DNA from 2 places in the Cupriavidus sp. 86D6 genome. Region 1 is predicted to be linked to the other one. Evidence: predicted binding sites of a transcription regulator. Region 1 holds the regulator's gene; the other holds the start of a gene.
What was found. The regulator sigma-54, encoded in region 1, starts transcription at its own class of promoters, with help from an activator protein. The targets are predictions, from matches to a motif close to TGGCANGNAANCTGCTTT.

Region 2: the regulator sigma-54 is predicted to act here: its motif matches at 3,158-3,175, upstream of AC3G88_RS28030 (GTP cyclohydrolase II).

The regions. Positions count from the first base shown of each region.
Region 1 is NZ_JBYPSB010000013.1:21,587-26,525, forward strand. Features, by position in the region: gene lptA (lipopolysaccharide transport periplasmic protein LptA) at 1-336, shown strand, start outside; gene lptB (LPS export ABC transporter ATP-binding protein) at 360-1,160, shown strand; gene AC3G88_RS22800 (RNA polymerase factor sigma-54) at 1,369-2,850, shown strand; gene hpf (ribosome hibernation-promoting factor, HPF/YfiA family) at 2,901-3,254, shown strand; gene ptsN (PTS IIA-like nitrogen regulatory protein PtsN) at 3,754-4,209, shown strand; gene hprK (HPr(Ser) kinase/phosphatase) at 4,275-4,939, shown strand, end outside.
Region 2 is NZ_JBYPSB010000023.1:45,629-50,567, reverse strand. Features, by position in the region: gene AC3G88_RS28050 (hypothetical protein) at 1-186, shown strand, start outside; gene AC3G88_RS28045 (amino acid ABC transporter permease) at 266-550, opposite strand; gene AC3G88_RS28040 (amino acid ABC transporter substrate-binding protein) at 709-1,620, opposite strand; gene AC3G88_RS28035 (acyltransferase family protein) at 1,853-2,956, shown strand; gene AC3G88_RS28030 (GTP cyclohydrolase II) at 3,243-4,481, shown strand; gene AC3G88_RS28025 (URC4/urg3 family protein) at 4,478-4,939, shown strand, end outside.

The DNA.
Region 1 (4,939 bases):
CGCCAGAAGCGCGACGGCGTGGACGAGTACATCGACGGCTGGGGCGACCGCATCGAATACGACGGCAAGTCCGAGATCAACAAGCTGATCGGGCATGCCCGCGCGGCGCGCGTGTCGGGCGTGGGCGCGAAGATCATCGACGAGATCCGCGGCGCCGTGATCACCTACGACAGCCGCAACGAGTACTACACCGCCACCGGCGGCGACAACAACACCACGGCCGGCAATACGTCGGGCCGCGTGCGCGCGGTGCTGTCGCCGCGCTCGGACGCCAGCGCCCCCGCCGCTGCGGGCGCACCGCTGGATCTGAAGCCGTCCACCGCGCCCAAGCCTTAACGCCTTACCTCCAGCCAGTCCTGATGAACGATTCCGCCACGCTCACCGCCTCTGCCACGTCCTCCGCATCCGCCGTCCGCACCGACAGCAGCACGCTGGTCGTGCGTCACCTGAAGAAACGCTACGGCACGCGCACGGTGGTCAAGGACGTATCGCTCGACGTGAAAAGCGGCGAGGTGGTGGGGCTGCTGGGCCCCAACGGCGCCGGCAAGACCACGTCGTTCTACATGATCGTGGGGCTGGTGGCGCTGGACGAAGGCGACATCGTGCTCGACGACGAGCACATCAGCGGACTGGCCATCCACGAACGCGCCCGCATGGGCCTGTCGTACCTGCCACAGGAAGCGTCGGTATTCCGCAAGCTCAACGTGGAAGAGAACATCCGCGCGGTGCTGGAACTGCAGGTGGAAAACGGCAAGCCGCTGCCCAAGGCCGAAATCGAACGCCGCCTGGATTCGCTGCTCGACGACCTGCAGATCGCCCATCTGCGCAACAACCCGGCGCTGTCGCTGTCGGGCGGCGAGCGCCGCCGCGTGGAAATCGCGCGCGCGCTGGCGTCGTCCCCGCGCTTCATCCTGCTCGACGAACCGTTCGCCGGCGTGGACCCGATCGCCGTGGGCGAAATCCAGCGCATCGTGAGCTTCCTGAAGGCGCGCAATATCGGCGTGCTGATCACCGACCATAACGTGCGCGAAACGCTGGGCATCTGCGACCACGCGTACATCATCAGCGAAGGCACCGTGCTGGCCGCCGGCCAGCCCGAGGAAATCATCGCCAACGAGTCGGTACGCCGCGTCTACCTGGGCGAAAACTTCCGCATGTAAGGCGCGGCCGCCCCCGCGGCCACACTGCCGACAGGTTTCCGGCAGGTCATCGGCAGGTCATCGGCAGGTCATCGGCAGGTCATCGGCAGGTCATTTTTACCGCACTTGCCCACGGCTATTTCAAAGCCGTTGCCGATCAGGAAGCCGAAGCGATAGGTTGTAGCAAATTCCGTTCCAACAACGGAAAGATGCGCATAGAATAGGTCGCATGAAACCTTCGCTTCAGCTCCGCCTCTCCCAACATCTGGCCCTCACGCCGCAACTGCAGCAGTCCATCCGGCTGCTTCAGCTTTCCACGCTCGAACTGCAACAGGAGGTGGAACAGGCGCTGACGGAAAACCCGCTGCTGGAACGCGAGAACGACTGGATCGAAAGCCCGCTGCGCGTGGCGGCTGACGGCTCCGTTAATCTGCAAAGCGCCCCGGCGCCGGCCCCGTCCGAACCGCAGGCCAACGGCGACGATCGCAGCGAACATGCGTCCGGCGGCGAGGAAGAAGGCTTCAGCGATTCCGGTGCCGAGGACTACGGCAACGACTGGAGCCTCGACGACTTCGCGCGCCGCCCGCAGAACGACGAAGACGAAAAGACGCCGATGCAGTTGCGTGACGCGGACCCCACGCTGCGCGAGTACCTGATGGAACAGCTGACGCCGCTCAAGATTTCGGCGCGCGACAAGGGCCTGGCCATCTTCCTGATCGAATCGCTCGACGACGACGGATACCTGAGTGCGTCACTCGAGGAAATCTGCACCGAACTGCCCGAAGAACTCGAATTCGAGGTGGAAGAAGTGCAGGCGATGCTGACGCTGCTGCAGAGCTTCGATCCGCCCGGCGTGGGCGCGCGCAATGCCGCCGAATGCCTGAGCCTGCAATTGAAACGGCTGCAGCATCCGCAGCGCGAACTGGCCCTGTCCATCGTCAACCATCATCTTGAACTGCTGGCGGTCAGGGATTACACGCGCCTCAAGAAAGCGCTGCAGGTGGACGAAATTGCACTAAAGGCGGCGCACGACCTGATCCGCTCGCTGGCACCGTACCCAGGACATGCGTACAGCCGCCCCGAGGCCGATTTCGTGGTGCCGGACGTGTTCGTGCGCAAGAGCGGCAGCGGCTGGATTGCCCAGCTGAATCCGGATGTGATGCCGCGCCTGCGCATCAACGACATGTACGCGCAGATCTTGCGCGGTGCAAAAGGCGAAGCGGGGGCTGCGGGACTGCAGCAAAAGCTGCAGGAAGCGCGGTGGCTTATCAAGAACATCCAGCAAAGATTCGACACGATCCTGCGTGTGGCGCAGGCAATTGTGGAGCGTCAGAAGAACTTTTTTTCGCACGGCGAAATAGCGATGCGGCCCTTGGTTTTGCGGGAAATTGCCGATACACTCGGTTTACATGAGTCGACCATTTCCCGGGTGACCACGAACAAATACATGGCCACGCCAATGGGTACTTTCGAGTTGAAGTACTTCTTTGGTAGCCACGTCTCCACGGAGACGGGCGGCGCGGCCTCTTCCACGGCGATCCGCGCGCTGATCAAGCAACTGATAGGAGCCGAAGAACCCAGGAATCCTCTTTCCGACAGCCGCATCGCCGAATTGCTGGGCGAACAGGGCTTTGTGGTCGCACGCCGCACGGTGGCCAAATATCGCGAAGCACTGAAGATCCCCGCAGTCAATCTCCGCAAGTCTTTGTAGCCGAGCCGCAACCGCCTGCCTGGTGCGGCTCTTTCAGAAGGAGAAGCGCTATGAACTTCAAGATCAGTGGACACCACCTCGACATCACGCCGCCGCTGCGTGAGTATGTGGAAACGAAACTGGAGCGAATTGTCAGGCATTTCGATCAGGTCATTGGCGTGAGCGTGCTGCTATCTGTCGACAACCACAAGGAAAAGGACAAGCGTCAGTACGCGGAAATCAATCTGCATCTCAAGGGCAAGGACATCTTCGTCGAAGCGCACCATGAAGACCTGTACGCTGCGATCGACTGTCTGGTCGACAAGCTCGACCGGCAGGTGATCCGCTACAAGGACCGCGTGCAGGGTCATGACCGGGAAGCGGTCAAGTACCAGATGGCTGAAGCCCAGCTACAGCAACAATAGGCTGGCAAATCCTTGACTGCCCCTCGAGGCGGACGTCAGCGTCCCCGAGAGGACTGACAGGAAGAGAGCAAAGCCGCGCATCTGCGCGGCTTTTTTGATGGCTGCGCGCCCGCGTCGGGCTGACATTCTCCGTTACCTTCCCACCACGGCCGAAACCAATTGATTTGCCGGGGGTGTTCGCATCTTGCGCGGCTCGGTGTATGCTGCGCCATACAAGAACGACAGGCAGAACGGTCCCGGTGACCCGAACGGCAGGCCACGTGACGGAAGATCATGCGGGCGCCGGCGGCAATATCCGGGTGGGCAATCCGGCCGGCCAATCCGCGGCACCACCCGCGGCGCCGGCGCTGCAGTGCACAAGCGCGCTGTGGCCCTGCTCTATAATGAGCCGGACGTTCCAATGCGGGCGTCCACCAAGCACTCGATATCCTGAATTGCCCCATCCGGCGGGACGGCATTTGTGCGCCGTATCGCCAACCTGACTTCTCGTGCATCGCCCATGAATCGTTTGGCCAAATTGCTGCCACCCGGCAACATCCATCTCGACGTCACCGTCACCAGCAAGAAGCGGGTCTTCGAGCAAGCCGGGCTCCTGTTCGAGAACAACCATGGTGTGGCCCGCGCCACCGTCACGGACAACCTTTTCGCCCGCGAATCGCTGGGTTCGACCGGCCTCGGTGCCGGCGTCGCCATTCCGCACGGCCGTATCAAGGGCCTGAAGCAGCCGCTGGCCGGCTTCATGCGCCTGGCCGAGCCGATTCCGTTCGAATCGCCCGACGGCAAGCCGGTCTCGCTGCTGATTTTCCTGCTGGTACCCGAACAGGCCACCCAGCAGCACCTCGAAATTCTCTCGGAAATCGCACAGTTGCTGTCGGACCGCGAGATGCGCGAAGGGCTGGCCACGCTGCCCACGCCCGAAGCCGTCCACCAGTTGCTGACCGAATGGCATCCGTGACGATCCGCAGGCCGGCCTGGCTGGCCGCCTGAAGCCATACCGCCCCCTCGTAGAAAGCATCCCGCATGGAACTCACCGGCGTCACCTCGCAGTCGATCTTCGACGACAACGCAGCCGACATCAAACTGTCGTGGGTCGCCGGTCTGGAAGGTGCCGACCGGGCCTTTGACGTCGAATTCGCTCGCGAAGCCACTTCCGCCGCCGATCTGGTGGGCCACCTGAACCTGATCCACCCGAACCGGATCCAGGTGCTGGGCAAACCCGAAATCCAGTATTACCAACGCCTGGACGACGAACCGCGCAAGCGCCAGATGGGCGAACTGATCCTGCTGGAGCCGCCGTTCCTGGTGGTGGCCGACGGCATGGAGCCCCCGCCCGACCTGGAACTGCGCTGCACGCGCTCGTCGACCCCGCTGTTCACCACGCCGGTGTCCTCGGCGGCCGTGATCGATCACCTGCGCCTCTACCTGTCGCGCATCTCCGCGCCGCGCGTGACGATGCACGGGGTATTTCTGGACATCCTCGGCATGGGCGTGCTGATCATGGGCGAATCGGGCCTGGGCAAGAGCGAGCTGGGCCTGGAACTGATTTCGCGCGGCCACGGCCTCGTGGCGGACGATGCCGTCGATTTCGTCCGGCTGGGCCCCGACTTCATCGAAGGCCGCTGCCCGCCGCTGCTGCAGAACCTGCTCGAAGTGCGCGGCCTGGGCCTGCTCGATATCAAGACGAT
Region 2 (4,939 bases), on a different contig from region 1:
CGCACCTCGCTGGGCCCCCTGATGGTGGGCGACGAACTGCTGCAGCTCGAACCGAGCGTGCTGCACGTGACCGACTGGTACTGCCCCATGGAAGCATTCGTGTTGCGCACGGAAATCCGGCAGAACAACGAGGTGCAGCGGGTGGACGTGACGGCGCTGGAAATGTTGCGGGAGGAGGGGCAGTAGCTTCCCTCCCTTTGTCCAGAACATAAAAAAGGAGCCGTATGGACTCCTTTCTTTTGTTGGGCAGGCGCGGGATTGGCGCTCAATTCCCTTGCGCTGGCTTCTTCGCCGGGGCCTTTTTCGATTTCGACTGTTTCGGGGCGGCGGTGGACTGGTCGGTCAGGTCCGCACGGGTGCTCTTGTTCGCGCCCTGGGAATACGGGTCGAACTTGTCGCCGGACTTGGCGCCCTGGCTGTAGGTGTCGAACTTCTCGCCCGACTTGGCGCCCTGGGAATACGGGTCGAACGACTTCTTGTCCTGTGCGATGGCAGCCACGGATGCAGTGGCCAGTCCCAGCGCGACGGCGGTGGCGATCAATTGCTTCATGGAAATCTCCTCTGAGTTGCCGCCCGGGGCAGTAATTCTCGATGGCGGTCGCGTTGTTGCTGGTCCTACCGGACGGTAGAACCAGGCTCAGGCCAGTGTGGACAAGGCCGCAAAGGGCGTCAACTCAGGGCTTTTCCGGGGAGATACTCGGAAAATGCTTATTCCGTCACAGCGTCGGAAGGGTGTTTCCAGGCTTGCAGCACTTCGGTCGAAGGCGCCAGCGCCAGGTTGGTGCCGCGCGTGCCGATCGGTTGCTGGAACCAGCGTTTCTGCAGGGCGGCGGCATCGGGGCTGGCGAACGTCCTGATCAGCGTCTGGTCTACCAGCTGCTTCCACTCGGGATCGGCCTTCGACATCATTAGCGCGTTCTGTTCCACCGACAGGGCCGGGCCGACGATCACGTACTGGGACGGGTCCTTCGACTTGGCGCGCAGGCCGGCCAGCAATACGTCGTCCATCACGAACGCCTGGGCGCGTCCCGTTTCCAGCAGCAGGAACGATTCCCCGTGATCCTTGGCGTAGACGTCACGGAAGCCATACTCGCTCTTCAGGCGGCGCACGTGGCGGTCGCCCGTGGAACCGGCACTGGTCACCACCGTCTTGCCGCGCAGGTCATTGAACGACTTGATGCCGGAATCGGCGCGCACCAGCATGCGCACGGTGGAAACATAGTGCGACACACTGAAGGCCACCTGCTTCTGGCGCTCCAGCGTGTTGGTGTTCGGTGCGCAATCCAGGTCGGCCAGGCCGTTGACCATGGCGGGAACACGATTCTGGGGCGTCAGCGGCAGCCAGCGCACCTTCAGGTCTTTCAGTCCCAGCTTCTGTTTGGCCGCCTCGGCCACGCGCAGGCACAGGTCCACCGCATAGCCGGCGGGCTGGCCCTTGTCGTCGGCGAACGAGAAGGGCAGGGCCGATTCGCGATAGCCGAGTGTGATCGTGCCGGTATCGCGGATCTTGTCGAGCACCGGGCTCGGGCTCTGTGCGTGGACGGCCGGCACGACGGTGGCGGCCAGGGCAACACCAGCGATCAGGCGGCGGACGGCGGGGAAAGCGACAGACTGGAACATGTTCGAGGGTGAGGCAGCTGCACGGAAAGACGCAAGGGTATACCCCCGGAGAGCGGGCACGAAGAATTTGTTTCTTATTAGCTAATGCCCGAGAGTAGTGCAATGAAAGTCGCCTTTTCGCCACGTCGTAACCCGATTTACAAGCGTTACGGGGCCGGTTACCTGCCCATCGACGGATGAATGCACCGATGCGGGTACAATTCGGCCCACTTTGTACCCCCGCAAATAACAAATGAGCCCCCGTCCTTCCCGTCTGGCGTGTGTAGACGCTCTGAAGGCGGTCAGCTCGCAGCTGATCGTATTGCACCACCTGGCGTTCTACGGACCGATGTCCGATGCTGCCAAGACCCTGGCGCCCGGCCTGATCGGCTGGCTGGCCGACTACGCGCGCATAGCCGTGCAGGTTTTCCTTGTCATCAGCGGATTCCTGGCCGCGCGCAGCCTGGCGCCAGGCGGCCGTCTGACCGTGGCGAGCCCCCTGCAGACCATCTGGCGCCGCTACCAGAAGCTGGTGGTGCCGTTTGCCGCGGCCATCCTGGTGGCGATTGCCGGTGCCGCCATCGCCCGCACCTGGATGCAGCACGATTCCATCCCGGCCGCGCCGCACCTGGCGCAATTCGTCGCGCATGTGCTGCTGCTGCACAACATCCTCGATGTGGACGCGTTGTCCGCCGGGGTCTGGTATATCGCCATCGACTTGCAATTGTTCGCGTTGATGGTGCTGGCGCTGTGGCTGGCACGCGCCGTGGCCCGCGATGGGCTGCCGCTGGGCGTGCCGATGGTAGGCGTGCTGGCGATGGCCTCGCTGTTCTGGTTCAACCGTGATGCCACGTGGGACATCTGGGCCGTCTATTTCTTTGGCGCTTACGGCATGGGATCGCTGGCCTACTGGGCGTCGAATCCGGGCCGCTCGTTCATGCCGCTGCTGGCGCTGGCCGCGATGGGAATGGCCGCGCTGGCGGTGGACTTCCGCCTGCGGATCGCGGTGGCGCTGGCCACGGCGCTGCTGCTGGCCGTCTCGCGTCGTGGCGGCTGGCTGGAAAGCTGGCCCGCCGGTCGCCTGACCGCGTATTTCGGCCGCATTTCCTATTCGGTGTTCCTGGTGCACTTTCCGGTGTGCCTGGTGGTCAATGCGGTGGTCACCCACCTGGTGCCGGGCCGGCCCGGGCTCAACGCGCTGGGCATGGGGCTGGCGTGGGTCGCCAGTAACGTCGCCGGCGCGCTGTTCCACCGCTATGTGGAGGCCGCCAGCCCGGTGCGTGCGCTGGTGAACTGGCTGACGGCCGATCTGCCCCAGTGGGGACGCGGGCGCCTCGGTCATCGGGCGGAAGGCTGATCCTCCCGCAATGCCAACGCCAGAACGGCACGTTCGACCGAACGTGCCGTTTTTGTTGGTGCCGACGCCGGATGCGGGGCGCGCCGGAATCCGGTGCGCGCTGCACCGGGATGTACCGCACGCGCCCTGCGGGGCGCCGCATCGAGGCACGCCGCCGGTGCGTACGGGATGCCACGGACGGTAACAACCCCACTTGGGCGTTGGCACGAACGTTGCCTACTATGAACACATAAACCTGACCATCTGGTCAGGATTCGTGTTCCGGTTTCATACCGGGGAGGCGACCATGTCCGACCATATCGTCCTGACCTCGCACGCGCGGCGCGACAAGCCGGCCGAGCCGATCCACTGGGGCGCGCCCACGGCGGCCGGGCGGGGGCCCGTGATCGCCAGCCTGACCGACCCGACCCAGCGCAACGTGATTGGCACGCACGCCGGGGCCTATGCGATCTACCGGGCGCTGGCCGTGGCCTCGGGCAGCCTGCAGCGCGCGCATCGCCCCGACCTGACGGACACCGCGCCGGCCGAGCCGATCGGCCCCCATGCGCAGTGGGGCGACCCCGACAAGATCGTATCGCTCGATCCGTGGGGCCATCTGGTATCGACGGTCTTTGCCGACCGCATCGCCGCCGGGTTCGACATCCGGCCCACCATCGCCATCACGCGCGCCCATATCAACATGCCGGAATTGCTGGCCGCCATCACGGCGGGCCGCCTGGCCCCGGATGGCGACATCCTGTATCCCAACGGCGATGTGCGCGTCACCAAGGCCGCCATCGATCCGGTCTGGTACCTGCCCGGCATCGCGCGCCGGTTCGATATCAAGGAGAGCATCCTGCGCCGCAGCCTGTTCGAGCAGACTGGCGGCATGTTCCCGGAACTGGTCACGCGGCCGGACCTGAAGGTCTTTCTGCCGCCTATCGGCGGCATGACGCTCTATTTCTTTGGCGATATCAGCAAGCTGGGCCAGCCCGAGACCCGGGTGGCCTGCCGCGTCCACGACGAATGCAATGGCTCGGACGTATTCGGATCGGACATCTGCACATGCCGGCCCTACCTGGCGCATGGCATCGAGGTCTGTATCGAGATGGCCCAGCAGGGCGGCGTCGGGCTGGTGGTCTATAACCGGAAGGAAGGCCGCGCGCTGGGCGAGGTGACCAAGTTCCTGGTCTACAACGCACGCAAGCGCCAGGTAGGCGGCGACCGCGCCGAAACGTATTTCGCGCGCACCGAGTGCGTGGCCGGCGTGCAGGACATGCGCTTCCAGGAACTGATGCCGGATGTCTTTCACTGGCTCGGGATCCGGCGGATCGACCGCTGGGCCTCGATGAGCAACATGAAGCATGGCGCGCTGACGGCGCAGGGGATCGAGGTGGTGGAGCAGGTGCCCATCCCCGAGGCGCTGATCCCGGCCGATGCGCGCGTGGAAATCGATGCGAAGGTGGCGGCGGGTTACTTCACCAGCTACACGCCGCCGGATGCCAACGAACTCGCCCTGGCAAAGGGCAGGGGGTTGAACGAATGAACGAGTATTCCGCAGGAGGTACGACCGGACACGAACCCGGCACGGGCAGCGGCTGGCACAGCCCGGTGCCGCCCGATCATCCCGCTTCCGCACTGCTGAGCGGCGAAGCGGTGCGCACGCATTGCGCGGTCGTGACCGAATTCGTCGCATCCGGCGAGTCTGAACTGTTTACCTGGCACCCGGACCGTATCCACGCGATTGCCGACTACGTGGCCGCCACCATCCGGCGGCGCTACCCCGATCTCCAGGTGCCTTACCACAGCCGCTGGCGCCATTTCGAGAGTGGCGGGCCGGGGCAGGAATCGATCAACCGCTGGCAGATCCTGTGCGAGCGCGCCGGCATGTCGGGCGCCGACCATTGTGCCGAGCGGGCGCGCATCGGCATCGACCTGGTGATCCCGAGCGTGCTGCTCGATGCCGGCGCAGGCCCCGACTGGCGCTATCGCGACCCGGCCAGC